DNA from 2 places in the Clostridium oceanicum genome. Region 2 is predicted to be linked to the other one. Evidence: riboswitches for the same ligand, from Rfam matches in the RefSeq annotation. Region 2 holds a riboswitch; the other holds the start of a gene.
What was found. Region 2 has a riboswitch for S-adenosylmethionine ahead of metF (methylenetetrahydrofolate reductase [NAD(P)H]). Riboswitches for the same ligand answer to the same signal wherever they lie in the genome.
Positions count from the first base shown of each region.

Region 1 (16,914 bases), on a different contig from region 2:
TGTTATTAAAATTATTGGTTATTATTATACCTTTTTCACTTTTCATAAATTCGTCAATCTTTTTGTAGTTTTTATAATTTTTATCTACAGTTACACTAACACCAAAATTAATATTGTTGTTATTTATATATTTATATAAATTTTCACTAACCCTATTAGATGAAGTATAAACTATAACTTTTCTTTTAGACTTTATAGACCATTCTAAATAATCATACATTATAAACGGTATTTCTTTATTAAGATCTATTCTAGTAATCATAATCCTAGGTTCTATTATAGGCATTTTATCTTCTCTAAAAGGTATATAAAAGTGTCTATAATATGGAAGTATTGGTTCAATAGAATAGGATATAGCTTTGCCTTCATTTTTAAGCTTAGATTTTATTAATCTTTGTATATTTTCTTTACTATGAAAAGAAAAATTACTTATATCATCATATATTACTAAATCAAATTTTTCATTTAAATAATCCCCTATATTAAAATCTGTTATTTTTAACTTTGATTCTACTTTAGTTTTTGGATTTTTCACATAAGAATAATCATTAAAACCTGTTAGCTTTTTTAAATATCTAACTATCTTTACATTTGTTTTTTTTTCATTAGTTACATATAATATATTTTTGCCATGATTTATAAAATATAATATAATATCAACAAAAAATTTACAATCATTATAAGGTATTGCTATAACATTTAAAAATCTTTCTTCACTCTTACACCATGAAGATATATAATCTAAGACTTCACTAGGTTCATGTTTTTCATAACCATACTTTTTTAATAAAGTCATAAAAACTACTCTCCTTTAATTGTTATCATTATTTTCACTTGAAAGCCCATTCTCTATTACATTAACTATTCTCCATTTAAGAAGTGAAAATCTTTCAAAGCTCTTATTATTGCTTATCATAAAACTAGTAGCTTTTAAAGATCCTACTAATACAACTAACTTTTTTGCTCTTGTTATTCCTGTATAAAGGAGATTTCTATTCATTAAAAGTGGCGGACCCATAAACATTGGTATAATAACCACTGGAAATTCACTTCCTTGACTTTTATGTATAGTTACAGCATATGCTAAATCTATTTCATCTAAATATAAATCTTCATAAACTACCCTTTTATCTTCATCAAATAATACAGTTATTGTCTTTTTTTCTTCATCTACGTCTTCTATATATCCTACATCTCCATTAAATACCCCTACACCATCTTTTTCTAATTCACTATATTTTCTAGTCCATTTTAGGGTATAGTTATTTTTTATTTGCATAACCTTATCCCCAACTCTAAATATAGTGTCTTTAAAACTTATTTCTTTTTTATCCTTATCTTTAGGATTTAAAATTTCTTGCAAATGAACATTTAAATTATTGATTCCAAGTATTCCTTTTCTCATAGGGGACAGTATTTGTATATGCTTCTTTTTATCCCACTTTTTATTGAATTTTGGTAACCTTTTGTTACAAAGGTCTATTAAAGTATCTGAAATTTTATTTGGATCTTCACATTCTATAAAATAAAAATCTTTATCTTTTTTATTTAATAAGGGCATTTCTCCACTATTAATTTTGTGGGCATTTACTATTATCATACTTTCCTTTGACTGTCTAAAAATATCTTTCAATCTAACAATCTTAACACATCTACTATCTATTAAATCTCTAAGAACGTTACCAGGACCTACAGAAGGAAGTTGATCCACATCACCAACTATAATAAGTCTTGTGCCTAAAGATATAGCCTTAAGCAAGCTATGCATAAGCATTATATCTATCATAGAAGCTTCATCTATAATAATTACATCACATTCTAATGGAGTATCTTCACTTTTTGAAAATAATCCTTCCCTATCTTCTCCTATTCCCATCTCTAATAGTCTATGTATAGTTTTAGCTTCTCGTCCTGTAGATTCTGACATTCTCTTTGCTGCTCTTCCTGTAGGAGCTGCCATAAATACCCTCATATTGGCTTTTTCAAATATATCCGTTATGCAGTTTATTATAGTAGTTTTACCAGTTCCAGGTCCTCCAGTAATTACTTCAACCCCATTATCAAAAGCTCCTTTTATGGCTTCTTTTTGTGATGGTGCAAAAGTTATACTATTACTTTTTTCAAATATTCCTATTTCTTTTTCTATATCTATTTTTAAATCTTTATACTCATTTAAAGATAACATTAATATCTTTCTAGTTACTCCTAATTCACAATAGTAGTAGGGTAAATTAAATACACATTTATTATTATAAGCTTCCTCTATCTTAAGTTTATTTTCAGAAACACTTACATATATATTTCTTTCAATCTCTTCTTCTTTAACACATAAAATATCTATTGCTTGTTTTTTTAGTTTATCCATAGGCATATAAGTATTTCCTAACGCACAAAACTGGTTTATTATATAGGTTATTCCACTTTGAATTCTAAAAGGTGAATCTGCTTCTATCCCTAAACTTTTAGCAATTTTATCAGCAGTTTTAAACCCTATACCAGATATATCTTCTGTAAGTATATATGGATTTTTACGTACTTTATTTATAGAATTAACTCCATATTTTTTATGTATCTTTACACACTGGTTAGCAGTAACTCCATATTGCTGGAAAAATATCATAATGTTTCTTACTTCTCTTTGCTTTTCATAAGAAGATTTTATAGTTTCTATTTTCTTTTTACCAATACCTTCTATCTCTTTAAGCTTTTCTATATCATTATCTAATATATCTAAGGATTTCTCTTTAAATTTCGCAACTATTTTTTTAGCAGTTACAGGCCCTATACCAGACACTATACCAGAAGCTAGGTATCTTTCTATTCCTAAAACGGTATCTGGAGTTATCTCTTCACAACTTTCAACTTTAAACTGTTTACCAAATTGCTTATGAACAACCCATTCACCTTTTAATTTTAAATTTTGACCTTCTGTTATATAAGGAATAAACCCAACTATAGTTATAATTCTGTTTTTGTCTTTAATTTTTGCAACCATATATCCGTTATCCTGATTTTCAAAAACTATATCCTCAACAAAGCCTTGTAATTCCTGCATATGATCTCTCCTAAACTACTTTATTATATAAATTATAACATAATTTATTTACATATATACAAATACTACCTAATTAAAAGAGTTAGACCATAAAGCCTAACTCTTCTTATATTATAAGTATTTTTTTATTTCATCAACCTTATCTAACTTTTCCCATGGAACATCTATATCTGTTCTTCCAAAATGACCATAAGCTGCTACTTGTTTATATATTGGTCTTTTTAATTTTAAATCTCTTATAATAGCTCCTGGTCTTAGATCAAATACTTTATCTACTATTTGAGATGTTTTTTCTTCTGATATTTTTCCTGTTCCAAAAGTATCTATAGATATTGAAACTGGCTTAGCTACTCCTATAGCATAAGATAGTTGTATTTCTAATTTATCTGCTACTCCTGCTGCTACTAAGTTTTTAGCTACCCATCTAGCTGCATATGCAGCTGATCTATCTACTTTTGTTGCATCCTTACCTGAGAAAGCTCCTCCACCATGTCTTCCATATCCGCCATAAGTATCAACTATTATTTTTCTTCCTGTTAATCCTGAATCCCCTTGTGGTCCTCCAATTACAAATCTACCAGTTGGGTTAATGTAATATTTTGTATTCTCATCTAATAATTCTTCAGGAATTACAGCATTTATAACATGCTCTTTTATGTCTTTTTGTATTTGTTCTTGTGTAGCTTTTCTGCTATGTTGAGTTGAAACAACAATAGAATCTATTCTAACTGGTTTTTCATCTTCATATTCTACTGTAACTTGTGCTTTTCCATCTGGTCTTAAATATGCTAAAGTTCCATTTTTTCTAACTTCTGATAATCTTCTTGTTATTTTATGAGCTGTTTCTATAGGAAGAGGCATATATTCTTTAGTTTCATTAGTAGCAAAACCAAACATCATACCTTGATCTCCAGCACCTATAGCATCTATTTTTTCCATTTCTCCAGCTTTTGATTCTAATGCTTCATCAACACCTACAGCAATATCTGAAGATTGTTCATCTATTGAAGTTAATACAGAACAAGTTTCACAATCAAATCCGTATTTAGCTCTATCGTAACCTATTCCTTTTATAGTTTCTCTAACAACTTTAGGTATATCTACATAACAATGAGTAGATATTTCCCCCATTACTAATACCATACCAGTAGTAACAGCTGTTTCACAAGCTACTCTACCTTCTGGATCTTTTTCTAATATAGCATCTAATATAGCATCTGATACCTGGTCACAAATTTTATCTGGATGTCCCTCTGTAACTGATTCAGATGTAAAAATTCTTTTCATACTTTAAACCTCCCATTTAATGATTTTAAAATTGCAAAAAAATAAGCCTCTTCAATAAGAAGAGGTTATATACTAACTTCTCTCTTATCTTGCAGAACTAACTGCCGGAATTGGCACCTATAGTGAACATCACTACTCACTGGTTGCCGGGTTTCAAAGGGCCCTTTTCCCTCCACCTCTCTGGATAAGAGTTTACTATTAACTTTTACTATTAAAAATCATAACATAACATCATATAGGTGTCAACAACCTAAAAAAATTATATTATAATTTATTCTACCATAAAATAAAAAACCTTTACTAAAGTAAAGGTTTTGGTGGAGGAAGATGGATTCGAACCATCGAAGCAAATTGCAACAGATTTACAGTCTGCCCCCTTTGGCCACTCGGGAACTCCTCCATATGGAGCTGGCAATAGGACTTGAACCTACAACCTGCTGATTACAAGTCAGCTGCTCTGCCAATTGAGCCATGCCAGCATATTATTAAATTTTTTATAAAATTTTATGGTGGGCACAACAGGGCTCGAACCTGTGACCCCCTGCTTGTAAGGCAGATGCTCTCCCAGCTGAGCTATGCGCCCATAAAATTTTGGTGGAGGAAGATGGATTCGAACCATCGAAGCAAATTGCAACAGATTTACAGTCTGCCCCCTTTGGCCACTCGGGAACTCCTCCACATATGGAGCTGGCAATAGGACTTGAACCTACAACCTGCTGATTACAAGTCAGCTGCTCTGCCAATTGAGCCATGCCAGCATATTTTGTATTTATGTTGAAAGTTTTGAACGCTTTCGACAAGAAATAGTATATCTGTTTTTAATTATAATTTCAAGCCCATTTATTTATGTTTTTACTGCTTTATTCCTTTGTATCTTTTATTATCTCTAATTTTCTTTATTTTATACACATATACCATTTATAAAACATATAAGGTTTTAATGGTATAATTATTAGTACATTTTTACAATATAATCTAAATAACTACAATATATTCATACTTAGGAGGTACTTATGCAAAAATTATTAAGTAAATTAAGAAAAGCTATAAATGATTTTGATTTAATTCAAGACAATGACAAAATAGCTGTCGGTTTATCTGGTGGAAAAGATAGTATATGTTTATTACAACTACTAAAAAAATACCAAAGGTTCTCCCCTGAAAAATTTGATTTAATAGCTATAGTTATAGATCCAAATAGTGGTGCAGATTTTTCTCCTATGGAAGAAATGTGCTCTGAAATGGATATACCAATACACATTTATAAAACTAATATAAAAGAAATAGTTTTTGATATTAGAAAAGAAAAAAATCCTTGTTCCCTTTGTGCAAATTTAAGAAGAGGTGCATTAAATGATTATGCTAAAAAATTAGGCTGTAATAAACTTGCATTAGGTCATCATAAAAATGATGCTGTTGAAACTTTACTTATGTCTATGTTCTATGAAGGAAGAATTAGTAGCTTTTCTCCTAAAACTTATTTAAACAGACGTGATATAACTTTAATAAGACCTATGGTTTATATAAATGAATATGAAACCAAAAGCATATCAAAAAAATATAATTTTAAAATAATTGACAACCCTTGCCCTGCTAATGGATATACTAAAAGAGAGTATATGAAAGATTTAATATCTTCTTTAGAAAAAGATATACCAGGAATAAGGGATAGGCTTCTAGGATGTCTTACTAATACTGACCAATTAAATATATGGAAAAAAAATTAAAATTTTTATTTAATATTTAATTATCCCTATTCATATAAATTAATATAGGGAGGGATGTACTTTGAGTAAAATTAAAACACCTTATAACAATTCGCTATCCTACTATAAAATAGCATATTTTTTAAAAGATTATATTAATAAAGATACTTTAATAGTATGTATAGGAACTGATAGGTGTATAGGTGATTCTTTAGGACCTCTAGTAGGTAGTATGTTAAGATCGAAAAATTTTCCTCTACATGTATATGGAACTATAGATAATCCTATACATGCTTTAAATATAGAAGAAAAAATATCTCAAATCAAAAATCGTCACCCAAATAGCAATATAATAGGCATAGACGCTTGCTTAGGTGATAAATGCAAAATTGGAGAACTGCAGGTAAGAGACTATCCTGTTCATCCCGGAAAGGGTGTAGGGAAATCTCTACCTAATATAGGAGAAGTATCTATAATAGGAATTGTAGACTCTCATGAAAACAATGAATTATTTCATTCTAATACTATTAGATTAAGTTTAATAATGAATATGGCAAAAACTATAGTTAACTCATTACTACATTGCTATTATATGGTATATAATGAACCTGAATAAGCACCATAATAATAGTTATTATTATGGTGCTTATTCATATAAAGCTATATGTTATTCAACTAAATTTAATCCATCACCGGAAGATGATATACCCATTTTATCCAAATAAGCTAGTACCTTTCCAGTACCTTCTGCTACGCAAGAAACTGCATTATCAGCTATATGAACAGGTACTTTAGTAACGCTTCCTATTAAGTCACTAAGTCCATTTAATAAAGCTCCTCCACCTGTCATTATTATTCCTTTATCTGCTATATCTGCAGATAACTCAGGTGGAGTTTTTTCTAGAACAGAATGAGCAAGATCAGCTATAGCATTAACTGATTCTTGAAGAGCTTCTCTCATTTCATCTGAAGTTACAGTTATATCTTTAGGAAGTCCTGAAACTAAATCTCTTCCTCTTATTTGCATAGGAACCGGTTCCCCTTTAGCAAATGCAGAACCTATATTAATTTTAAGATTTTCTGCTGTTCTTTCCCCTATCATAAGTTTATGTTTTTTCCTTATGTATTTTATTATTGATTCATCAAAACTGTCCCCTGCTCTTTTTATAGAAGATCTAACAACTATTCCACCTAGAGATATTACGGCGATATCAGTAGTTCCACCACCTATGTCAATTACCATACTTCCACTAGCTTTAGTTATATCAAGGTCTGCTCCAATAGCTGCTGCTAACGGTTCTTCAATTAAAAATACCTTTTTAGCACCAGCATTCTTTGCTGCATCAATAACCGCTCTTTTTTCCACTTCAGTAGCTTCACATGGAATACAAACAACAACCCTTGGAGCACCTATTTTTTTCTTACCACAAGCTTTTGTAATAAAATAATTTAACATTCTTTCTGTAATATCATAATCAGATATTACTCCATCTCTCATTGGACGTATTGCCACTATATTTCCTGGAGTCCTTCCTATCATTTCTCTTGCTTCTTGTCCAACTGCTAGGACTTTATCTTTGTTCCTATCTATAGCTACCACTGAGGGTTCATTCAAAATGACTCCTTTACCCTTTATATATACAAGTACTGTAGCGGTACCTAAATCTATTCCCATATCAGTGCCTACACTAAAAAACATTCCCTTATCCTCTCCTACTCTCTAAACTTATATAATAATTATAAGAAAAATAAAAATAGCTTTACTAAAAGCCTATAAATTTATTATAATAGGAATGCTTTTAACCTTCAATAGCTTTATATTTCATTTTTGTTGCTTCTCCACCTCTTATATGCCTCTCTGCTTTATTATAGTCTAAAATCTCCTTGGCCTCTTCAGCTATCTGTGGATTTATTTTAGGTAACCTCTCTGTCATATCCTTGTGTATTGTACTTTTGCTTACTCCAAACACTTTAGCTGTTCTTCTTATAGTAGCTTTAGAATCTATAATATATTTAGCGACTTCAAGGACTCTTTCTTCAATGTAATCTTTCAAAGTGCTACCTCCCTTAATCCTTTATAATTATAATTATGCTAATTTAACAAATTAAATTCATTTTTAAGCCACTTTTCGATTAAAAGCGAAAAATGGCTTAAATTTCAAATTAATACTTAATGTATTTAGAAGGATTTATGTAATTATTACCCTTCATCATAGCAAAATGTAAATGGTCACCATATTTCTCATAAGCTGAACGTAATGTAGTTTTACCTACTTTACCTATAACATCACCTTTTTTAACCGCTTGACCCTTTTTAACATTTGTTTTGGCAGCTAAATTAGAATATACACTTTTTAGTCCAGATTGATGATTGATAATTACTTTAACTCCATCTTGACTTGAACTAACAACATTTTCTACTTTTCCATCTTCAACTGCTAAAACAGATTTACCTAAGTTTGTCTTTATATCCATACCTAAATTTGGTCTATAACTTGATGTAGAATTCCAAAATACTGGATCTTCTGAATAAACTCTTGCTATAGTTCCTTCAACTGGTTTTATAAATTTAGGTTGAACTTGCTTTGATACTTTAGCTGTATCTTTTTCTTGAGTTTTTTCTTCAGTCTTTGGTTTAGTATTTTCATCTTCTTTTTTTACTTGAAGAGCATTTTCATAACTTTTAGTTGGTTGTTTTACAGCTTTAGCTGTATCTTTACTGGTATCTTTTTTAACTACTTTATTTTCAATAGGTTTATTTCTAACTTGTTTGCTATTTTTAACAGTTACTCCAGCTACAACAGCTATAACACATAAACAAACAAATAAAATTACATAAAAGCCCTCCCTCTTAAAAAATTTTGATGTTTTCTTAAATGGTTTTTTTTCCATATCAGCACCTCCATTTTCTAGTTTGTCCAGACTATAGAAAAAAATACATATTTTATTAATTTTTTATACTTAAATTAAATTTGATATAAAAAAAGAGAAAATCAACATTAATTGATTTTCTCTTTAATAATTTAATTTTTTTATATTTACACCACTATAATAATGTTTTAATATATATTCATATTTTTTTCCATCCTTACCCATAGAATTTGCTCCCCATTGACTCATTCCTACATTATGGCCATATCCATTACAATTTATAAGTATATTGCTTCCTTTAAAATCTATTGTAAATTTAGATGAATTTAAAGATAAAAGCTTTCTAAAATTAGGTCCTGTAATAGTTATATTTCCTATTTTTATAGTTTTAACACTACCGGAATCACTTTTTGATAATATTTTTACTTGATTTTTTAATTTAGAAGTACTAAGTCCTGATTTAGGATATTGACTATTTACTTTCTTTATAAATTCATTATAAGAAAATTTTGCAGAAGTCTTAAATTTAGGAGCTTTTTCTTCTCCTGGACTACTTACACTTTTTAAATAAGGAACTTTACTTTTAAATACATTTTCACAATCCTCTGTTTTACCATTACTTGTAGCAAAATAATAAGGTGACATAACTATATCTCCATTGTAAACTAATATTTGACCAGAGGTACTTTTTACAGATTTATCTATTTTATTCCAATACTCATTTCTTTTATTTTTAGGCCATGCCTTAAGCCTCTTATCTTTTGGCATATACACTTGAGAATATATAGTATCACATACATCCGCATTTATTCTCTCATTAAACTGATTGTCCCCAAAGTTTTTCATGTGAGCCAATGCATATGTCCTAGCAGCTACTGCTTGTGCTTTTAATGCCTCCTCATTAAATTCTACTGGCATCTCTGCACTAACTACCCCTCTTACATATTCTTCTAATGGTATAGCTCTTACTTTTTTCTGCTTCATAAAATACACATTAACTTTTGGTTCCTCTTTCACATTATATTTTTTATTTACATCTACTACAGCTTCCTTTTCTACTGAGTTATCCTCTACTTTGTTTTCCACTACATTTTTGTCTTTTATATTCTTTGAATATATTTGAGATCTAGTTAAAAATGAAAGTATTACTGCAAGTACTAATATTATCCCGATACTTGAAATTATGCCCCAAAACAATCTCCTTATATGTACACAATCTTCATCCCTTCTCATAGCATACCTCTTTTCTATCTAAAGTTAATCAATATAAATATATTTATAATTTTAATAAATATGATAAAAATATAAATTGAACCCATATAAAAAAGATTATTTTTAAGTAATTACCTAAAAATAATCTTTCAAAATTTCTATATATTTTTAATTTGTTCTTTTTATATCTGCACCTAAATTTTTAAATTTATCTTCAATTTTCACATATCCTCTATCTACATGATATATATCTGTTACTTCTGTACACCCTTCTGCTATTAATCCACATAAAATAAGTGCAGCTCCAGCCCTTAAATCTGTAGCTTTAACTTGAGTTCCTGTTAAATTATCTACTCCTTCTATAACTGCACTTCTTCCATCTATTTTTATATTACAGCCTAATCTTTTCATTTCTGAAACATGCATAAATCTATTTTCAAATATAGTTTCAGTTATAACGCTAGTTCCTTTTACAGAACAAAGTATAGCCATAATTTGAGCCTGCATATCTGTTGGAAATCCTGGATAGGGCATAGTCTTTATATCTATAGGTTTTAGCTCTTTAGTAGCATCTACTATAGCACTTTCTCCTTCTATTTTTATGTCTACTCCCATTTCTGTAAGCTTTGCTATAATAGGTTTTAAATGCTCTTCTATTACCCCATTTATTTTTATTTTACTTCTAGTTATAGCAGCAGATGCCATAAAAGTTCCTGCTTCTATTCTGTCATATATAGGCCTATGAGTAGTTCCTTTTAATTTTTTAACTCCTATAATTCTAACTGTATCAGTTCCTGCCCCTATAACGTTTGCTCCTATTTCATTTAAAAATTTTCCTAAATCTTCTATCTCAGGTTCTGCTGCTGCATTTTCTATTGTAGTTTCTCCTTCTGCCATAACAGCTGCCATCATTAAATTTTCTGTAGCACCTACTGATGGAAAATCTAAATATATATTATTTCCTATAAGTCTATCTGCAACACCTTTTACATATCCATGACCTATAGTGACTTTAGCTCCTAAAGCTGTAAATCCTTTAAGGTGTAAATCTATAGGCCTAGTTCCTATATTACATCCTCCTGGAAGAGATATTTTAAAACTACCAAATCTAGACATCATAGGTCCCATTAAAAGAAAAGATGCTCTCATTTTTTTTACAAGTTCACTATCTGGTTCACAGTTTGCAATTGAACTGGTATCAATAATTATTTTATTATTATCTCTATTTATATCTACTTTTGCTGATATACTTTTTAAAATTTCTCCTATAACATTTACATCTTCAAGCATAGGAGCATTGTCAATAACACATTTATCTCCACTTAGTATACTAGCTGCAATTATAGGTAATACTGAATTTTTAGCGGAGCTTATGTTTACTTCCCCTTCTAATTTATTACCTCCTCTAACCACTATCTTATCCATACTTTTCCTCCATTCATTATTACTAGTACGTTGTATTTATTTGTGGAGTTCCTATTATTACATAGTTTCCAGAATCATATTTACATACAGCACAATTTAAATCCACAAATTTATCATTAGATATAATTTGATCATATTTCTTAGTATTAGTATATGCTATAGTACTATAACCTCGTTCTAATCTTATTGTATTAATATTACTGCATCTATATTTTTTTAATGTTTTTAATAAATTTTTGTTTATATTATCTATATTTGTATCTGATGATTTACTTTTTACATACTCAAAAATTTTAAAATTATATTTTTTTTCCTTAAGATTTAATTGTATATCATTTTTTATTTTATCTATTATGTGTAGCCCCTCTCTTTTAGAGGAAAGTTTTATACTTATTATAGTATTATTATTTTCATAAAATTTATCTATATACCCTATAATGTTATTTTCATCTAATTTTATGGAATTATTATTATCTAATTTATTTAGTACCTTTTTATAATTTAAATTTAAATAACTACTTATTTTTTTTAAATCATTTTTATTCTTTAGTGTAAATACAAATTCTACTCCTTTTTCTTTCACTTTACTGTTTGTCTCATTTATTATTTCATCAAACAAATTTATATTCTTTTTTGCATAGGATTTATTATAAAAAAAACAACTAAATGAAATCGTAACTAATATAATAATCATAGTAAATAACATAGTACCTTTAGTTTTTTTCATCTTAACTCCCCCTCATCTTTAGATTATTTACATTTTTATCTATAGTATTCACATTTAATATATTATTAATATATAAAGATAAAGTTAAAATGTGCCCTTTTTAATCTAATAAATATTTACTCATAAAAAAAAGAATGGTTTAATATTTAAACCATTCTAAAAAACTTTATATTTGTTTAGCTTTAATTCTTGAAACAGCCCTAAAAAGTGCCATTTCAGCCCTTTTCACATCTATTTTATCTTTACTTTCTCTTAATCTTTTTTCTGCTCTTTCCTTAGCTTCTTTAGCCCTTTTTAAATCTATATTTTCAGGATATTCAGCAGAATCACATATTATGTACACATTATTTTCTTTAACTTTTAGTGTACCTGTAGATGTAAAAATATTTTTCTTTTCACCATTTAAATTTACAAATTGGGTAACAGTAGGTTTTAAATAAGCGATCATAGAAATATGTTTTGGTAATATTGCCAAACTTCCTTCTATAGTTTCTACTATTACTTCTTTTACTTCTCCTATTTTTATTTGTTTTTGAGGAGTGAATATAGTAAACTCTAAGTTATTTTTCATACTAATCTCCTTCTACCAAATAAATCTATAAAAGAAAGTAATAAATTATTTACCTTCTTTTATTTTTTCAGCTTCTTTTAAAACTTCTTCTATAGTTCCCTTAAATAAGAAAGCTGGTTCTGGTATATTATCATATTTTCCTTCAAGTATTCCTTTAAATCCTTCAACAGTATCTTTTATAGAAACATATTTACCTTCCATTCCTGTAAATTGCTCTGCTACAGTAAATGGTTGTGATAAAAATCTTTGTATTCTTCTTGCTCTACCTACTACTAGTTTATCTTCTTCTGAAAGCTCATCTATTCCAAGAATAGCTATTATATCTTGAAGTTCTCTATATCTTTCTAGAATATTTTTAACTTTTATAGCAGTTTCATAATGATCTTTACCTATAATTCTAGGATCTAACATTCTAGATGAAGATTCTAGAGGATCTACTGCTGGATATATTCCAAGTTCAACTATAGATCTTGATAAAACTGTCATAGCATCTAAATGAGTAAATGTAGTTGCCGGTGCAGGGTCAGTTAAGTCATCTGCTGGAACATATACTGCTTGAACTGAAGTAATTGATCCATGTTTTGTAGATGTTATTCTTTCTTGAAGAGCACCCATTTCAGTAGCTAGTGTAGGTTGATATCCAACGGCACTAGGAATTCTTCCTAAAAGTGCTGAAACTTCTGATCCTGCTTGAGTAAATCTAAATATGTTATCTATAAAAAGCAAAACATCTTGCCCTTTATCTCTAAAATATTCAGACATTGTAAGACCAGTTAAAGCAACTCTCATTCTAGATCCTGGTGGTTCATTCATTTGACCAAAAACTAAAGCTGTTTTATCTATTACTCCAGATTCTTTCATTTCATAATAAAGATCGTTACCTTCTCTTGTTCTTTCTCCAACACCTGTAAATACTGATAAAGCTCCATGTTCTTTTGCTATATTATTTATAAGTTCTTGTATTAATACTGTCTTTCCAACTCCAGCTCCTCCAAATAATCCTATTTTACCACCTTTTTCATAAGGCGCTAAAAGATCTATAACTTTTATACCTGTTTCAAATATTTCAGGTTCTACAGATTGTTCTTCAAAACTTGGAGCAGATCTATGTATAGGATAAAAATCCTTAGTATCTACTTCACCGGCACCATCAATAGGATTACCTAATACATTAAATAATCTTCCTAAAACTGGACTTCCTACAGGAACCATTATAGGTCTTCCTGTATTAGTAACTTCCATACCTCTTTTTAAGCCTTCTGTATTTTCCATAGAAATGGCTCTTACAACATCGTCTCCTATATGCTGTTCAACTTCTGCTATAATTTTTCTATCTTTTAAAGTTATTTCTAATGCATCTAAAAGATTAGGTAAATTATTAGAATTAAATTTTATATCTATTACAGGTCCTATTATCTGAATTACTTTTCCTATATTATCTGGCATAGTACACCTCCATTACTTCTGTGCTTCTGCCCCTCCTACTATTTCCGATATTTCTTGGGTTATAGCACTTTGTCTTAATCTATTAAATTTCAAAGTTAATTTATCTAGTAAATCATTAGCATTGTCTGTGGATCCATTCATAGCTGTCATTCTTGATCCATGTTCACTAGCTTTAGAATTAAATAAGAAATTCATTATATTAGCTTTTATATAATTATTCATACATACCTTTAAAAACTTATCACTTTCTGGAGAAATTTCAACATAAGGATCATTAGAAGATACTTTTTCTTTTTTTCTCTCAATAGGTAATATTTTTTCTGTTTTTACTATTTGCTTAACTGCAGAGTAAAATTCAGAATAAACTACATATACTTCTCCAACTTTGTTAGCTTCATATAAATTAATTATATTGTCAGTTATTGTTCTACCTTCTTTTATTGTAGGCACATTAGGCATATCAACATATTCTGATATAGTTTTAACACCTAATTTTTTTAAATATGCCCTTCCCTTTTGTCCAACTACTATAACTTCTGCATTATCTTTATCTTTGTTTATTTCATCTATAGAAGTATTTATTACACTTGCATTAAAGCTACCACAAAGCCCAGAATCAGATGTAAGTATAACGTATAATTTCTTTTTACTTTTATTGCCGTCCACATAAAGATTCTTTTCTTCTATACTGTTAACTACATCATTCATAACTAATTGATATTGATTATAATGATTTTTATCAATTTCTAAACTAACTCTCGCTTTTCTAAGTTTAGCAGTAGCTACAAGACCCATAGCCTTAGTTATTTTCCTTATGTTAGTTACAGATTTTATTCTTCTTTTTATACCAATAAGCCCTGCTCCTGCCATATTTAACCTCCTTCAGAGATATGAATTCTATTACATCTCTGATAAAAATACTTTTTTGAATTCCTCTATAGAGCTATTCAATTCTTTCTTTATATCATCTGTCATTTTTTTGTTCTCTATTATTTTCTTAGATATATCTCTATGATGAGTATCTATATATTCAAACAATCCTGATTCAAATTCAGAAATTTTATTTACTGGTATATCATTTAAGAAGTTATTAACTCCTGCATAAAGAATCATTATTTGTTTTTCTACAGACATAGGCCTATATTGTGGTTGTTTTAATATTTCTACTAATCTTTTACCTTTTTCAAGTCTTTTTCTAGACTCTTTATCTAAATCAGATCCAAATTGTGAAAATGCTGCTAACTCTCTATACTGAGCAAGTTCTAATCTTAAAGTTCCAGTAACTTGCTTCATAGCTTTTATTTGTGCATTTCCACCAACTCTTGATACAGATATACCTGCATTAACTGCCGGTCTTTGTCCTGCATTAAATAATTCTGATTCTAAGAATATTTGACCATCTGTTATAGATATAACATTAGTTGGTATATATGCAGTTACATCACCTGCAAGAGTTTCTATTATAGGTAGTGCTGTTAAAGATCCTCCACCTAATTCTTTTGATAACTTAGCTGATCTTTCAAGTAATCTTGAATGAAGATAAAAAACATCTCCTGGATATGCTTCTCTTCCTGGTGGTCTTTTTAAAAGTAATGACATAGTTCTGTAAGCTACAGCATGTTTAGACAAATCATCATATATTATAAGTACATCTTTTCCTTTATGCATAAAATATTCACCCATACTACAACCTGCATAAGGTGCTAAGTATTGTAGTGGAGCTGAATCTGATGCAGTAGATGATACAACTATAGTATAGTCCATAGCTCCCATTTTAGTTAAGTCATTAACTATATGAGCTACTGTTGATTGCTTTTGACCTATTGCTACATATATGCATACTACATCTTTATCCTTTTGATTAAGTATAGTATCTATAGCTATAGCAGTTTTTCCTGTTTGCCTGTCTCCTATGATTAATTCTCTTTGTCCTTTTCCTATAGGTATCATAGAATCAATAGCTTTAATTCCTGTTTGTAGTGGTTCTTTTACTGATTGTCTTCCAATAACCCCTGGAGCTTTAACTTCAACTGGTCTTGTTTCTGTAGTTAAAATAGCACCTTTACCATCTATAGCTTTTCCTAGTGAATTAACTACTCTTCCAACTAAAGCATCTCCAACTGGAACTTCTACAACTCTACCAGTACTTTTTACTATATCTCCTTCTTTTATACCTTCTTCTGAGCCTAGTAAAACACAACCTACGTTGTCTTGTTCTAAGTTTAAAGCCATTCCATATACATTGTTTGGAAACTCTATAAGTTCACCTTCCATACAATCATCTAAACCATAAACTCTTGCTATTCCATCTCCAATTTGAATAATAGTTCCTGAATCTATAGTATCTACTTTATTATCAAATTTTTGTATTTGTTTTCTTATAATCGATGTTATTTCTTCAGGTTTTATATTCATAAGCTCACCTCTATTCTCTCTTAAGCATTATTTCTTTCATATCTTTAAGCTTAGTTTTAATAGTTCCGTCTATAACATCATCGCCAACTCTAACATAAACTCCACCTATTATGCTTTTATCTATTTCTTCTTTCATTATGATCTTTTTGTTATACACTTGTGTTAGTTTATTTTTTAATTGTTCTTTTTCATCTTCTAA
Region 1 covers NZ_BAAACG010000013.1:103,018-119,931, reverse strand. The annotation lists gene ABDZ71_RS14575 (competence protein ComF) at 1-796, opposite strand, end outside; gene recD2 (SF1B family DNA helicase RecD2) at 812-3,055, opposite strand; gene metK (methionine adenosyltransferase) at 3,167-4,342, opposite strand; SAM riboswitch class I at 4,424-4,533, opposite strand; tRNA gene ABDZ71_RS14560 (tRNA-Tyr) at 4,658-4,742, opposite strand; tRNA gene ABDZ71_RS14555 (tRNA-Thr) at 4,746-4,821, opposite strand; tRNA gene ABDZ71_RS14550 (tRNA-Val) at 4,850-4,925, opposite strand; tRNA gene ABDZ71_RS14545 (tRNA-Tyr) at 4,935-5,019, opposite strand; tRNA gene ABDZ71_RS14540 (tRNA-Thr) at 5,025-5,100, opposite strand; gene ABDZ71_RS14535 (tRNA 2-thiocytidine biosynthesis TtcA family protein) at 5,356-6,069, shown strand; gene yyaC (spore protease YyaC) at 6,131-6,664, shown strand; gene mreB (rod shape-determining protein) at 6,716-7,747, opposite strand; gene spoIIID (sporulation transcriptional regulator SpoIIID) at 7,848-8,102, opposite strand; gene ABDZ71_RS14515 (peptidoglycan DD-metalloendopeptidase family protein) at 8,212-8,940, opposite strand; gene spoIID (stage II sporulation protein D) at 9,064-10,152, opposite strand; gene murA (UDP-N-acetylglucosamine 1-carboxyvinyltransferase) at 10,300-11,556, opposite strand; gene ABDZ71_RS14500 (hypothetical protein) at 11,579-12,283, opposite strand; gene ABDZ71_RS14495 (F0F1 ATP synthase subunit epsilon) at 12,450-12,854, opposite strand; gene atpD (F0F1 ATP synthase subunit beta) at 12,900-14,300, opposite strand; gene atpG (ATP synthase F1 subunit gamma) at 14,313-15,170, opposite strand; gene atpA (F0F1 ATP synthase subunit alpha) at 15,201-16,715, opposite strand; gene ABDZ71_RS14475 (F0F1 ATP synthase subunit delta) at 16,726-16,914, opposite strand, start outside.
Region 1: linked by a shared signal. The riboswitch ahead of metK (methionine adenosyltransferase) and the one ahead of metF (methylenetetrahydrofolate reductase [NAD(P)H]) in region 2 are both predicted to bind S-adenosylmethionine.

Region 2 (16,914 bases):
CTTTGAATCTATATAATTTAGATTTAAAGTATTTTTTTGAAGTTAAATTTTTTATATGATAACATATACAATATATTACATTTATTTGGTGCGAATATTTAATTTATATAAGGAAGGTAATGGGATGACTAAAATTTTTATTATAGAAGATGATGATAAATTAAGTGAACATATAAAGGAATATATAGAAAGATATGATTATGAAGTGGTAACAGTTGAAGATTATAAACAAATAGAGAATCAGTTTTATAAGATAAATCCAGATTTAGTTTTATTAGATATAAATTTACCATACTATGATGGCTTTTATTTTTGTCGTGTTTTTAGAAGAAAATCTACAGTGCCAATTATTATTATATCTGCAAGAACATTAGAAGCAGAACAGGTTATGGGAATTGAATTAGGAGCGGATGATTATATTACTAAACCACTTAGTCTTCAATTATTGTTGGTTAAGATAAAAGCATGTCTTCGTAGAAGTTGTGGCAAGTATACGAAAAAAACCAGTATTAATGTAAATGGTTTAAAATTAGATGAAAGTAATTATAAAATATTTTATAAAAATAAAGAAGTAGAATTGAGTAAAAATGAATGCAAGTTAATAAAAAAATTAATGACTCAAAAAGATAAAATAGTTACTAGAGAAAATTTATTAAAAATATTATGGGATGATACTATTTTTGTAGATGATAATACTTTAAATGTGAATGTAACAAGAGTAAAAAATAAATTAAGAAATATTGGTATAAAAAAAGTTATTAAAACTAAGAGGGGAATAGGATATTATTTTGATTCAAGTTTAATAGATAACTAAGAATAGAAGGTGATAAATGTGGATAAAACAATATGTGTTTTTTTAAAGGACAAGCTTATGTTTACTTTAGTTTATTTTATTAATACTTTTACTATTATTTTATTTTTTTATCTTTATAGAGACAAACCTATATCATTTGGATATCCGGTGCTACTTTCTATTTATATATATGTATTATTTTTAATATTTAGCTATATTAAATACTATAAATTCAATAAAAGTATAAAAAAAGCTAGCCGCAATATAAATATAGATATATATGCAAGAACATATGAACAAAGAGAAGTAAAAAAATTATTAAATAAAACAAATGAAATATATACTAATAGAATAAATTTAATGAAAGAAAAAAATAAAGTTAATAATAAATTCTTTTCACAGTGGGTTCATAATATGAAAACTCCTGTATCTATCATTGAAATTTTAATTGAAAAAATTACTGAAAAAATTTCTAATAATTCATTCTCTAAAGATAACAATATAAAACAAATTTTAAATTTAATAAATGAACTAAGAGAAGAAAACAATAAAATACTAATTGGATTAGATCAAATATTAAATATGATAAGAATAGAAGATTTTTCTAAGGATTATATTCCAGAAGATATAGATTTATATGATTCATTAATAAAAGTTATTAATGAAAGAAAAAATCAATTTATATACAATAATGTTTTTCCAAAAGTATTAATAGAAGCCAGTAATGAAAAAATTTTAACAGATGAAAAATGGAATAAGTTTATGATAGGACAAATTATTTCTAATGCTATCAAATATAGTAGAGATATTGATGAAAGTAAAAGTACAGGTAAATATGTGTTTTTTAATATTAAAAAAGAAGAAAAATATGTGGTTCTTACTATAAGAGATGAAGGAATAGGTATACCAGATTATGATGTAAACAAAGTATTAGAACCTTTCTTTACAGGAGAAAATGGAAGAAAGTTTAAAAATAGCACAGGAATAGGCCTATATATATGTAAAATTATATGTGAAAAATTAGGTCATGATATTTATGTGGAAAGTGATTTAGGTAAGGGTACAAGTATTACAATAAAATACCTTTCAAAATTGTAAGATTTCAGTAATGAAAATGCATTTTTTCTTTTAAATATAAGTTTTATAATAAAGTTAACAGGTAGCAGCTACCATATATTTAAAATATTAGTCAATAAAAAGTGGTGGTGATATAATTTGACTTTTAAAGATGTAGTTAGAAAAAATTTAAAGTATAGTGCATCAAATTATATAATGTATTTTTTCAGTAGTGTTTTTTGTATTACAGCTTTATTTATGCATAGTACAGTACTTTTTAATCCTGAAATTTCAAATCAACTTAAAGGAACTACAATTTATTCAATACTTCAAGGATCTTTTGGTGTATTGGTATTGTTTTGCTTTTTATTTATAAGTTTTATTAATGGATCTTTTATGAAAGAGAGAACTAAAGAATTTGGATTATTTTTAACTTTAGGTATGATGAAAAAAAATATATGTAAAATTATTGTGATAGAAAATTCAATTATAGCATTCTTATCAATTTTAGCAGGTATAGTTTCTGGAATGGTTTTTTCAAGATTGTTTCTTATGGTTGTTGTAAAAATATTATCAATAAATATAAAGTATTATGTAAGTCCTAAATGCTTTCTTTTATCAATAATATTTTTCTTAATAACTTTTATAATAATTTGTATTCAATCTTTATTATATACAAGCAAATTAGAAATTTCTGAGCTTTTAAAAGAGAATAGAAGAGGCGAAAAAAAATCAGTTAACAAACCTTTTTATGCATTTTTAGGAATTAGTCTCATTATTGGTTCTTTTATATTAATGTATTTAACTATAATAAAAGTTATATTTAAAAACCATGTTGGTATGGTTGCACTTTTTATGGTAATTACTTTAGTAGGGTTATATATGTGGATAGGTCATTTTGGAAGTGCAGTACTATTTATTCTAAAAAGAAAGAAAAATATATATTTTAAAAACATGATAACTTTAGCAGAAATACAATATAGATTTAGAGGATTTAAAAACATAATTTATATTCTTACTTTGTCTGCCGCTGCTTGTATTTATTTTATAGGACTAACTTTTGGTAGTAAGATTTTATTCCCAAAGAATATAAACTTTCAATTTCCCTATGATGTAATGTATATAGAAACTGATAATGTAAATAAATTAAATTCTAAAAAAATTAATAAAATAATAAATGAAAGTAGTACACCTCTTATAGATAAAAAGGATATAAATTATATTCTTACGGATATGGAATTCGTTAATTCTAAAGATAGATTTTGGGGTCATGGAATAACTGTTATTTCTGATTTAAAAGCAAGTAGATTAGCTAATAAATATATAGATGTAAAAAAAGGCAGTGCCCTACAATGTATTAGTAAACAGAGTAGTGAATACTATACAGATAAGAAAAATATAAGACTTAAAAATAAAGAAAGTAATAAGGTATATACATTTAATTATGCTGGAGTTAATATTACAGGGCAGTTAATTAATATTAATCCATACACACAAGATAATTTAATTGTACTAGATGAAGTTGATTTTAAAAATGTTTCAAAGGAAAGTAACATTAAAACAAAAGGAATTATTCATCTTTTTAAATTTCAAGAAACAGAAAAAACGGAGAAATTTTATTTAGACCTTTTTCATAACTTAAAAAAAGCAAATGAAATTTGGAGTGAAAGTAACCTATGGAGTACTAGCCACAATAAATTTAAAACTAAATCTAAAGGAATTGAAAGATTAAAACCTATTTCTAAATTAAATGAATATAAAAGTAAGAAGAATGAAACAGGATTTTACTTATTTTCAATGCTTTATATAGGGATGATTTTTTTTATATCTAGTGGTGTTGTATTGTATTTTAAAATTTTTTCCGGTGTAAACTATGGAAAACAAAGATATAATAAACTTTTTAAGATTGGTATAACTGACGAAGAAATGAAAAGAATAATTTCTAAAGAATTATTTATAATATTTTTTATTCCTGTTTTAATGGGAGGAATCTTTGGTATTATTTATATTGCAATACATTGTGTTGAAATTTATTTTTATACAAAGCTCATAATTAATGTTTTTATAGTCTGGTTTATATATTTAATAATCCAATTAATTTTTTATAATATTACTTTAAAAAAGTATTTTCAAAAGATAACAAAATAAATTAATTAAATATAATAATTTGAATTTAAAATATGTTATTTTGTTTGGGAGGTAATTATGATAGTTTTAGAAACAAAGCAATTAACTAAAATTTATAGAGGAAAAGATGAAAGTAATAGTACCTATGCTTTAAATGGAATAGATATAAAAGTTAATGCTGGTGAATTCCTAGGTATTATGGGGCCTTCCGGAAGTGGTAAAACCACACTTTTAAATATCTTAGGAGGTATAGATAAACCTTCATCAGGATCTATTAAAATTATGGAGAAAAACATTGAAGGTTTAGGAAAAAATGAATTAGCTATATTTAGAAGAAAAAATTTAGGCTTTATTTTTCAAGACTTTAATCTTATGGATAGTTTAACATTAGAAGAAAACGTAATGCTTCCTATGGTACTTGATAAAAAGGAAAGATATCATATGGAAAGAAATACAAAGAAAATAATGAAGTTTTTCGATATTTATAATATTAAAGATAAATATCCTTATAATATATCTGGTGGTCAGCAACAGAGAGTAGCAACAAGTAGGGCTCTTGTAAATAATCCTTCAATTATATTAGCAGATGAACCTACTGGAAATTTAGATTCAAAATCATCAAATAATGTAATGAAATACCTTTATAAATTGAATAAAGACATAAAAAGCACTATTTTAATGGTAACTCATGATCCTTTTACAGCTAGTTTTTGTAATAGGATAATATTTATTAAGGATGGTAATATTTATATGGAAATTACTAAAAAGGGTAATAGAAAAGATTTCTTTAATAAAATTCTTGATTGTCAAGCTATAATGGGGTGTAGCAAAAGCTGATGATGTAAATGACTTTAACAGTGTACTAAAATCATTAGTATATTGTGCTTAAGTATATATTAAATTCTTATATTATAGAAAATATCAGTGTACCTTATTTATTATTAATAAGTATAGTACACTGATATTTTCTATAATTAGTATAAAAAACGTATGCTTTTGTAAGGAAGACTTATAAATTATAAACTGTTTACTATATTTAGCCAATTGGAGAAAAGCATATTTCCGTGAGATCTCCATTTAACTATAGGTTTATTATTAGGATCATCATTTAAAAAATAGTTTTTAGGAATATCTATTTCAATATTTTTATTTAAATCTCTTTTGTATTCATCATAAAGAGTGAATTTATCATACTCAGAGTGACCAGTAACAAATATACTTTTTAAATCTTTACTTTGTACCATGTAAACTCCAGCATCTTTAGATTCGGCGATTATTTGTAGCTTATCACATTTTAATACATCTTCGCCTTTTGTATATGTGTACCTTGAATGAGGAGCATAAAATTCATCATCAAACATTTTAGTTAACTTGCTAGGAGTAATTAGTTTGTGAGAAAATACTCCAAATAATTTTTTGTCTAATTTATATTTAGGTATACCATAATGATAGTATAATCCTGCTTGTGCACCCCAACATATATATAATGTAGATTTAACTTTTTCTTTGCAGTAATCGAATATTTCTTTTAACTCATTAAAATAATCTACCTCTTCAAATTCCAAAAGTTCTATAGGGGCACCGGTTATAATAGCGCCGTCAAAGTTTTCCTCTTTAATTTCATCTATTGTTTTATAAAAAGTGCTAAGATAGGTTTCATCTGTGTTTTTGCTTTTATGAGTTTTAGTTTTTAATAAAGTAATATTTATATCCAGTAGACTGCTACCAAGTCGTCTTATCAGTTGAGTTTCAGATTTAGATTTTTGAGGCATTAAATTAAGTATAAGTATGTTTAATGCACTATGACATTTAGATTTATAAATATTAGAATTTTTACTGCATACATCTATATCTTCAGCTTTTAAAATTTCATAAGCTGGCAGATTTTCATCAATAAATATACTCATCATTTAATCCTTTCTAAAAAAATTATAGTATCATAAGAGTTTTTACGTTATTAATATCAGTAAAAATTCTTAAATTTTCTTCTAAATCTTTTTCATATACTGAATAAATAGTAGCAAAAACTTCATCTTTAGGAAGTAAGTCATCTGTGTCTATATATACTTTATTAAATTTTTCACTTAATTTACTAATTATTTTATGCCTATCTTTGTTATCTACTTTAATTCTTACAATCCAATCTTTTTTATCCGTAAAACTTTTTTGAAGATTTGCAGGTTCTTTATTAAATAATAACTGATCTTCTTTTTTATTTATTAAAACATTCATTATATCAGCATAAACTGCACTAGCTGTGGGAAGTTTTCCTGCGCCTTTACCGTAAAAAGCAAGTTCTCCTACGCTGTCGCCTTCTATAACTATAGAGTTAAATTCATTTTCAACTTTTCCAAGTATTGAATCTTTAGACACAATAACTGGTCTTACGGAAGCATGTATTTTATCATTTATTATATTACTAATTCCAATAAATTTAACTGTGCCACCTAATCTGTTAGATTTTAAAATATCAAATTCATCTAGTTTATCTATTCCTTCAACTTTAAAAGTTTCCCAATCTAAATTTCTATTATAAGCTATATTAGACAGTATATTAAGTTTTCTAGCACTATCGTATCCTTTAATATCAGAAGTAGGATCTGCTTCTGCAAAGCCAAGCTCTTGAGCCAATTTTAAAGCTTTATCAAAACTAAGATTTTCTTTAGACATTTTTGTTAAAATAAAGTTAGTAGTACCATTTAAGATAGCTTTTATGCTTGTTACATTATTTCCTATTAAGCAGTTTTTAAGCGGTCTAAGTATTGGTATTCCACCACCTACACTAGCTTCAAAGTAAAGTTTAACATTATTTTCTTTAGCAAGACTTAAAAGTTCTAAACCATGCTTTGCAATTAAATCTTTATTTGCAGTAACTACATGTTTTTTCTGCTTTAAAGACATTTTTATATATTCATAAGCTGGATTTAAACCACCCATACATTCAACAACAATATCTACATCCTCTTTTAAAATATCTTCTGGTTTGTCTGTTATAATTCTATAATTATTGCTGTTTCTATGTTTATCTTTATTTTTAACTAATATCTTAGAAATTTTTATCCCTTTATTTAATTTGTTTTTTATACTATTTATATTTTTTTCTATTAGTTCAGCTACTCCAGAGCCAACTACACCATTTCCTAATATAGCTATTGAAATCATTTATGAAGTCCTCCTTATTATTATGCAAAATTTAATTATGCTTATTTTATATTATTTAAAGCTTGATCAAAGTCTTTTATTATATCATCTGCATTTTCTATACCAACAGAAACTCTTACTAAATCTTTTGGTACTCCAGAAGATATTAATTGTTCTTCTGATAACTGTCTATGAGTTGTGCTAGCAGGGTGAATTACACTAGTTCTAGCATCTCCTATATGAACAACTAAAGCTGCTAGGGAAAGATTTTTAGTAAATACTTTAGCTGCATCGTCATTTCCTTTAATTCCAAAAGTTAATATACCGCTAGCACCATATTTTAGATACTTTTTAGCATTATCATAATTTTTATTGTTTTCTAGTAGGGGATAATTAACCCAACTAACTTTTGGATGATCTTTTAAAAATTTGGCTAGCTTTAAAGCATTGTCGCTATGTCTTTCCATTCTAAGATGTAATGTTTCTAGTCCTAAATTAAACAAGAATGCATTGAAAGGACTTAAACATGCTCCAAAATCTCTAAGTAATGTAACTCTTAGTTTAACTATATATGCAGCATTTTTAAAAGATTCTGAAAAATTTGTACCATGGTATGTAGGATCTGGCTCTGAAAGAGATTTAAATTTACCATTATTCCAATCAAAGTTACCACCATCTACTATAGCTCCACCTACACTTGTTGCATGACCGTCAATATATTTAGTAGCAGAATAAACTACTATATTAGCACCATGCTTTAATGGCTTGCAAAGTTTAGAGGTCATTAAAGTATTATCAACTATAAAAGGTACTCCAATTTCTTTAGCAACACTTGAAAATTTATCAAAATCTAAAATATTTAAGCTAGGATTAGCCATTGTTTCCCCATATATAAGTTTAGTTTTATCAGTACATTTATTTAAAATTTCTTCTCTTGAAGCATCAGGAGAAACTAAAGTTACATCAATTCCTAATTTGTTTAAAGTAGAAGAGAGTAGAGTAAATGTTCCTCCATAAAGATTTGAAGATGCTACAATGTGATCTCCTTTTGTACAAATATTTAAAACTGCTAAAGTAATAGCTGATTGTCCTGATGCAGTAGCTACCGCGCCAACTCCACCTTCAAGTTCTGTTAGCTTTTGTTCAAACCCTGCAACAGTTGGGTTTCCTATTCTAGAATAAAAGAATCCTTCTTCTTTTAAATCAAATAAATTAGCAACTTGATCTGGATCTTCATATTTATAAGTTGTACTTTGTACTATAGGAAGAATTCTAGCTTCTCCAGACTTTGGTGTATATCCTCCTTGTATACATATAGTTTCATCTTTCCAATTTTCATTAAACATAGTATTGCCCCCTTAATTATTTATTTAAATGGAAACAAGTGGTTTATTGAATCAACCTGTTTCAACTTGTTATTAAAAAAAATAAAAGCCATTTCTTAGAGAAATGACTTTAAATTACAGTTATAGAAACTACAATTTTCTCATCTCTCAGTAAATTTAACTGCAGGATTTAGCACATTTCTGATTTTTAAAAATCAGCTGTTGCCGGGTTTCTCAGGGCCTGTCCCTCAACCACTCTTGATAAGAAATATTTTATATTAACTTTTTAAAATTCAATTTTTCGTTTTCTTAAATTTGATTTAACCTTTGCTTGAAACTTATTATATTTAAAATCATTTTTTATGTCAAGGGGTTAATTTATGATTTGTATAGATTTACTTAGAGTGAAAAAGTATACATTGGCTATATTACTAGAAGGAAAAAATATTTATATTTTTTTTATTATTTTAAAAAGTGCCCTTTCTCCACCGTTGGGATCATATGGTATTAAAAACCACTTAGCTTTTTTAATACAAAAACTATATTTAATAGATAATAAAGTTTATACAATAGAGAAATGTATAAATTTTATTATCTATTAGAGAGGCTAAAGGTGTACTTATCTTTTTAGTTTAGAAAGATAAAGGTTTAAATATAATAAAAACTTAAATACTAATATTATTCTAAAATCTTATGATATATATTAGGTGGTGTTGTAAGTGAAAAATTTAAATGCACTTTAATGTAAAAAAAATAGTACATAAAGATATACGGGTAGTTATTATAAATAAAAAATTACTTAGTAATATAATAAAGTTAATTTAAAATCATAATCCTAATAATATATCTATATTAAGATAAACTGTGTTGTTTTTTAAATATAGAAGATTCTTTTAAATAAACTTCTTAAAAACAAGTGTATAAGTTTTCATAAAAAAATTATAAAAAATAGCTTTACATTTTCTTTTTTTTGTAATATAATCGTACTTAATAAAAAATGAATGAAGCTTATCATGAGAGGCGGAGGGACTGGCCCTACGAAGCCCGGCAACCGTATATTTATATACAAGGTGCTAAATCCTGCAGCATTATGCTGATAGATAAGGATAATATCTTACGTTATTAAAACCTAAGGGATTACTCCTTTAGGTTTTTTATTTATTTTAAAATAAAAAGTCAACTAAATAAAAAATAAATTTAATAATCAAAATATTTAGTTTAAATCTATACTTAATAAAAGAACAGTGTAAAGCATCAATAATAAAAATTATAAAATAGACATAATACGAAAAGGGGTTATTTAAATGAAAATCAAAAATTTATTTTCCGAAAAAAATGTAGTTTTCTCTTTGGAGGTATTTCCACCTAAAAGTACTACTCCAATTGAAAATATATATAAAACACTAGATGAACTTAAAGATCTAAAGCCAGATTATATAAGTGTAACTTATGGAGCCGGTGGTACTAGTTCTGGTAATAAAACTTGTGAACTTTCATCACTTATAAAAAACAAATATAACATAGAAGCTTTAGCTCATTTAACTTGCATAAATTCTACAAAAGAAACTATAGAAAATACATTAAAAAATCTTAAAGACAATAACATAGAAAATGTATTAGCTTTAAGAGGAGACATACCTTTAGATCAAAAACCAATAGGGGATTATAACTATGGATTTGAACTTGTAGATTATATAAAAAAGCATCATGATTTTTCTATAGCAGCAGCTTGTTATCCAGAAGGACATACAGAAAGCATTTCTTTAGATAAGGATATTGAAAGATTAAAACAAAAGGTTGATTGTGGTACAGACTATTTGATAAGTCAATTGTTTTTCGATAATAACTTATTCTATGAGTTTAATGATAAAATTAATAAAAAGAATATAAATGTACCAATTCAAGCTGGAATAATGCCTGTAATAAACAAAAAACAAATTGAAAGAATAGTTTCTTTATGTGGTGCGTCACTTCCTCCAAAATTTATAAAAATAATGAATAGATATGAACATGATAAAAATGCTTTAAGAGATGCTGGAATAGCTTATGCAGTAGAACAAATAGTAGACTTAGTATCTAGTGGAGTAAAGGGAATTCATCTATATACAATGAATAATCCTTATGTAGCTAGAAAAATAAATGAAAGTATAAAATCTATAATAGGTTCTGTAAATAATGATTTAGCTATTTAGATTTTAAATTGGTGAATCTTATGAATGATATATTTAAAATAGATAAAAAAGAAGTTTTAAGATATTTAGGGTATAAAAGTTCTATAGTTGATAAAAATACAGATACTTTAATTGAAGAATGTAGAAGAGAAATTAAAGAATATATAAATTTTAAATACACCTATAAAACTTTTAATATAGAAAAAAAAGACAAAGAAGTATTAATAAAAGATACTAATTTAATCTTTAAAGGAAAAGATATATTAAGACATTTAAGTAATTCAAAAGAATGCACTCTTATGGCAGTAACTTTAGGAATAAGCTTAGATAGAAAAATAGCACTTTATGAAAAAACTAATATGACTAAATCAATAATATTAGACGCTTGTGCAACTACAGCTATTGAAGATGGCTGTGATTTTGTAGAATCTATAGTAAAAAAAGAAGCTGAGCTTAAAAATAATAAAATAACATTTAGATATAGTCCTGGATATGGTGATTTGAGTATAGAAATTCAAAAGGATTTTTTAAAAGTTTTAAATGCTCAAAGAGAAATTGGTCTTACGGCATCATCTCATAATATACTGATACCAAGAAAATCTGTTACCGCTATAATAGGATTTATACCTAAAGAAATAACCCTTAAAAAAAGAAGCTGCGTAAACTGTAATAAATATAAAGATTGCGAATTTAGAAAGACAGGTGAATCATGTGGAAATTAAAAAAATACTAGAAGAAAAGATACTGTTTTTTGATGGAGCTATGGGAACAATGCTTCAAAGAGCGGGACTTAAAAGAGGAGAAATTCCAGAAATTTTAAATATAGAAGATAAAGATAAAATTATAAACATACATAAAAAATATATAGAAGCTGGAGCCAATATAATTACTACTAATACTTTTGGAGCTAATGAACTAAAATTAGAAGATATTAAATATAGTGTAGAAGAAATAATAGACGCAGCTGTAAAAAATGCTAAAAAAGCTTCAGAAAATAGAGATACTTTAGTGGCTTTAGATATAGGCCCTATAGGTGAACTTTTAGAACCTATGGGAACATTAAAATTTGAAAAAGCTTACAATGTATTTAAAAGACAAGTAATTCAAGGTGTTAAAAGTGGAGCAGATGTAATACTTATAGAAACTATGGCAGATTTATATGAAGTTAAAGCAGCAGTTTTAGCAGCTAAAGAAAATTCCAAATTACCTGTATTTTGTACAATGACTTTTGAAAAGGATAGAAGAACTTTTACAGGATGCAGTATTTTGTCAATGATTATGACTTTAGAGGGCTTAGGAGTAGATGCACTAGGAGTAAATTGTTCTCTAGGACCTGTAGAACTTGAACCTATAGTATCAGAAATACTTGAATTTTCTTCTATACCAGTTATGGTTCAACCTAATGCTGGTCTTCCTAAAATGGTTAATGGAGAAACAGTATATGAGATATCTAAAGAAGAATTTTCTTCTATAGAAAAAAGAATGGCAGAAAAGGGAGCAAGAATACTAGGTGGATGTTGTGGTACAGATGACACCTTTATAAAAAAAGTAGTAGAAGAAGTATCAAAAGTAAAACCTATATCTAAAAATAGTTCTAAAATATGTGGAGTATGTACTCCTACTAACCCTGTTATAATAGACGGAGTGAAAGTAATAGGTGAGAGAATAAATCCTACTGGTAAAAAGTTATTTAAAGAAGCTCTTAAAAATAATGATATAGATTATATTGTAAAACAGGCTCTATCACAAATAGATGCAGGAGCGGATATTTTAGATGTTAATGTAGGTTTACCTGAAATAAATGAAGCAGAAATGATGATTAAAGTTGTAAAAGAACTTCAATCTGTAATTGATATACCGCTTCAAATAGATTCTAATGATAAAAATGTTATAGAAAAAGCACTTAGAATTTACAATGGAAAAGCTATAGTAAATTCAGTGAATGGTGAGGAAAAAGTTTTAAATTCTATACTACCTATTGTAAAAAAATATGGTGCTTCAGTTATAGGACTTACACTAGATGAAAAAGGTATTCCTCTTAAAGCAGAAGATAGGTTTAAAGTAGCAAAAAAGATAGTTAATAAATGTTTAGAATACGGTATTTCTAAAGAAGATATAATAATAGATTGTCTTACTTTAACAGTTTCCGCTCAGCAAAAGGAAGTAGTAGAAACTTTAAAAGCTTTAAATATGGTTAAGAATAGATTAAAAGTTAAAACAGTTCTTGGAGTTTCAAATGTTTCCTTTGGACTTCCAAATAGAGAACTTTTAAATAGTACCTTTTTAGCTATGGCTCTTAGAGATGGATTAGATCTTCCTATAGTAAACCCAAATAAATCTGAAATAATGAATACAATATATTCTTTCAAAGTGTTAAATAATGAAGATGTTGGAGGGGAAGATTACATAAAATTATATAGTAATTTAAAACCTAAAAAAGATTCAGCTATAAGAAACGTAAAGGCTATAGATAATAAAGATAGTAATAAAGTATCTAATGAAGAAACTTCAGAGGATTTAATAAAAATAATTATAAAAGGAATAAAAGATAAATCAGCAATTATTACTAAAGAGTTACTTAAAAATAATAGTGAGCTTAAAATAGTCAATGAATACTTGATACCAGCATTAGATATAGTAGGGAAAAAATATGAAAAAGGTGACATATTCCTTCCTCAGCTTATACAATCTGCTGAAACTGTAAAAAAAGCTTTTGAAGTTATAAAAGAAAAATTAATACTAGAAAATAAAGATCAAATAAGCAGAGGAAAAATAATTCTTGCTACTGTAAAAGGAGATATACATGATATAGGTAAAAATATAGTTAAGACAGTTCTTGAAAACTATGGATTTACTATAATAGATTTAGGTAAAGATGTTCCTAAAGAAGAAGTAGTTAAAGCGGCCAAAGAGCATAATGTAAAATTAATAGGGTTAAGCGCACTTATGACTACTACTGTTAAAAGTATGGAAGAAACAATAGAAGCTTTAAATGAAAATAATATAGATTGTAAAGTTTTTGTAGGTGGAGCGGTATTAAATGAAGATTATGCAGAAATGATTAAAGCTGATTACTATGCTAAAGATGCTAAAGAAGCAGTAGAGATTGCTGAAAAAATATTATGTTAAAATAGATTGCTAGTTATACTGTTTTAAAAAATAAATATTGCTAATAAAGAATTTCTAAATATGTTATTTATTATACAAAAAGAGAACTTCTTATTAAAAATAAGAAGTTCTCTTTTTAAAGGATTTAAGCCAAATTTTTTTCTTCAAAATCCTCGCTATCTTTAAATTCATCAAACCGTTTGTATAGTTTTATTTCTTTAACCTTTTGTTGTTTAGCATAGGATTTTTTGACACTGGTTATTAAAACTATACTCATAATACTAAGAAGTATTGCAAAAGGAAGCCCAGTACTTATTACTGCGGTTTGTAATGTAGTTAAAGCTTTTTCTCCACCGATTAAAAGAAGTACTGTTGCAATAAAACCTTCTATGCAAGCCCAAAATACTCTTTGACCTACTGGAGAATCTAATTTACCACCAGTGGTTATGCTATCAACTACTAGAGAACCTGAATCACTAGTAGTAACAAAGAAAAATATTACAAGTAATATCCCTACTATAGAAAGAAGTATTTTTATTGATCCTGCTAAAAATGGCGTATTTAAATTGTTTATCATTTCAAATAGTGCAACTGGAAGTTTATTTTTTACTACTTCAAATAGAGAACCATTAGTAATATTATTGATATAAATTGAAGTACCTCCAAATACAGATAACCATAAGAAAGATAATAAAGAAGGAACAATTAATACTGCTAAAACAAATTCTCTTATAGTTCTACCTTTAGATATTCTAGCGATAAACATCCCTACAAAAGGGGAACAAGATATCCACCATGCAATATAAAATATAGGCCAAGTTCCTTGCCAACTACTACCATCCATTGATATAAAGAATGCTGATTTAACAAAATCATTTATATATAATCCTAGTGAATTTGAAAATGTTCTTATTATATAAGAAGTTGGACCAATTAATAAAACAGCAACCATAAAAACTAGTGCCATTTTCATAGTAATCTCTGATAAAAATTTTACACCTTTATCTATACCTGAAATTACTGATAATGTTGCAATTCCTGTTATTATAGCAATTAATACAATTTGTATAAGTATGCTTGAATTTATATTAAAAAGATAAGTAAGTCCACTATTTATTTGTTGAACTCCAAGGCCCAATGATGTTGCAAGACCAACTAAGCAAGCAATTACTGCTAGAATGTCAATTATATCTCCCCAAATTCCAAAAATTTTATCCTTTAAAATAGGGTAAAATACAGATCTTAATGATAAAGGCAAATTTTTATTATAAGCAAAAAAGGCTAAAGATAATGACATAATTGCATATATAGCCCAAGGATGTAGTCCCCAATCAAAAAATGTAGTCGCTAAAGCGGAGCTAACAGCATTTGGAGATTTAAAAATAGGGGGACGTATCATTGAGTGATAAAGAGGTTCACCTACAGACCAAAACATAAGGCCTATACCCATTCCGCCAGATATAAGCATAGAATACCAAGCGAAATTTGAAAATTCCGGTTTACAATTAACTCCACCGATTCTTACTTTTCCTAATTTTGAAAAAGCTAAAAATAAACATGCTATTATAAATAAATTGCTAGATAAAATAAATACCCAATCAGTTTTAGTTGTAATAATATTTTTTATAGATTCAAAAAGCTTATTTGCTCCATCTAGGTTAAAAAAAGCATATAAAGCAAATATAAATATAATGGCTCCTGAAGCAATTGATACTATTGGGTTTATGTCTAGCCCAAATTTAGTAAAATTTCTACTATGAAGTTTTTTCTCTACTTTGTTTTCTATACTGGTTTTCATTACATCATCCTTTCTTATTAGTAGTCAATTATCAGTATATAAAACTAATTAATTTAGAATATAATTTAAGACATGTTAATACATATAAGTAATAATATTACAATTAAAGCATAAAAAATATCACTACTTATATAAACATACTTATATAAACTTAAAATCATATGTAAAAAGGAATATGATTTTAAAACATTAAAGGCTGATTAATCTAAAAATTTAACATTAGAAATGATTAAATAGAATTTTAAGAATCTTAAGAAACAACCTTGTGTTAAACTAAGTTTTCACTTTAAGATTACAGTGAATAGTATAACATAGACATATTATACTGTCAAAAGAGGCAAATTTAAACTTATATAGCAATTTAAAGAATAAAAGAGTTTTTATCGATTACAAAGCTTTAAAAATCCATTATATAATATTATTTCTGTTTATAAATAAGCTATAAGAATATTTGAATTCTATAAACTAAAGTTATTCTAGAAAATAGGTATCGGAATAATTTATTTAATTAAAGATAAAAAAATGACTAGAGTAAGGTGAAAATGCAAGAATTTATTGAGAAATTTTAAGTTATTTCTTTGATAATAAAAAAATAAGATGACTAGTATACTTATAATCACCTTATTTATAGCTTTTCATTTTAAAAAATATTGATGGAGTAAAAATAGCTATAGAGTCCCAAACCCATCTATTGTTATCTACTTGTTTTTCACCTATATCAATTATATCTGTATGAGATAAAACAAATTTATTTGCTATTTTTAATATACTTTTTTTAAATAAGGGTACTATGCTAACAATTTTACATATAGATTTAGCGATTCTATCTAAATAAACATGTCCTAAAATTTCTATAGTTAATGATTTTAAAGTTATACTTATATCTTTTTTATATTTTTCTTTATAGGTATTTTTTATAAATAGTGCTACATGAAGTGATGCTTTCTTTTCTTTTTTTAGAAAATCATTTAGTTCTTTTGAATTTAATATATGAACTATTCCTTTTCTAAAAAGTATTTTAATATTATATCCATTTATATGAAATACTTCAAAATTCATTGTTTCATCTCCTCTATATAGTTTTCTCTTTTGTATTAGATCCATAAAAATAAATATCAAGTGAAAAATAAAACTGTATTTCATAAAATACAGTTACTCAGGTTCTTGTAACAGTTCTATTTTAAAAATTTTTAAAAAAGCAACTTATAAAAAAACGATTATTTATTTCAATGTGTCTTATACAATTATAACATAGATCCTTATATATAAGGCCTTACAAACACCTTACATATATGTAAGGTATGCTGTTTTTAAAATCCAAAACATAGATTAAAATTATTTTATAAAATAAAAAAGAATCCTTTTTTATAAAAGGATTCTTTGTATTTACAAATA
Region 2 covers NZ_BAAACG010000010.1:22,285-39,198, reverse strand. The annotation lists gene ABDZ71_RS10780 (response regulator transcription factor) at 125-814, shown strand; gene ABDZ71_RS10775 (sensor histidine kinase) at 833-1,891, shown strand; gene ABDZ71_RS10770 (FtsX-like permease family protein) at 2,009-3,997, shown strand; gene ABDZ71_RS10765 (ABC transporter ATP-binding protein) at 4,055-4,813, shown strand; gene ABDZ71_RS10760 (homoserine O-succinyltransferase) at 4,993-5,883, opposite strand; gene ABDZ71_RS10755 (homoserine dehydrogenase) at 5,906-7,138, opposite strand; gene ABDZ71_RS10750 (O-acetylhomoserine aminocarboxypropyltransferase/cysteine synthase family protein) at 7,180-8,463, opposite strand; SAM riboswitch class I at 8,601-8,710, opposite strand; SAM riboswitch class I at 9,448-9,549, shown strand; gene metF (methylenetetrahydrofolate reductase [NAD(P)H]) at 9,747-10,634, shown strand; gene ABDZ71_RS10740 (methionine synthase) at 10,655-11,335, shown strand; gene ABDZ71_RS10735 (homocysteine S-methyltransferase family protein) at 11,325-13,742, shown strand; gene ABDZ71_RS10730 (BCCT family transporter) at 13,867-15,519, opposite strand; gene ABDZ71_RS10725 (hypothetical protein) at 16,141-16,578, opposite strand.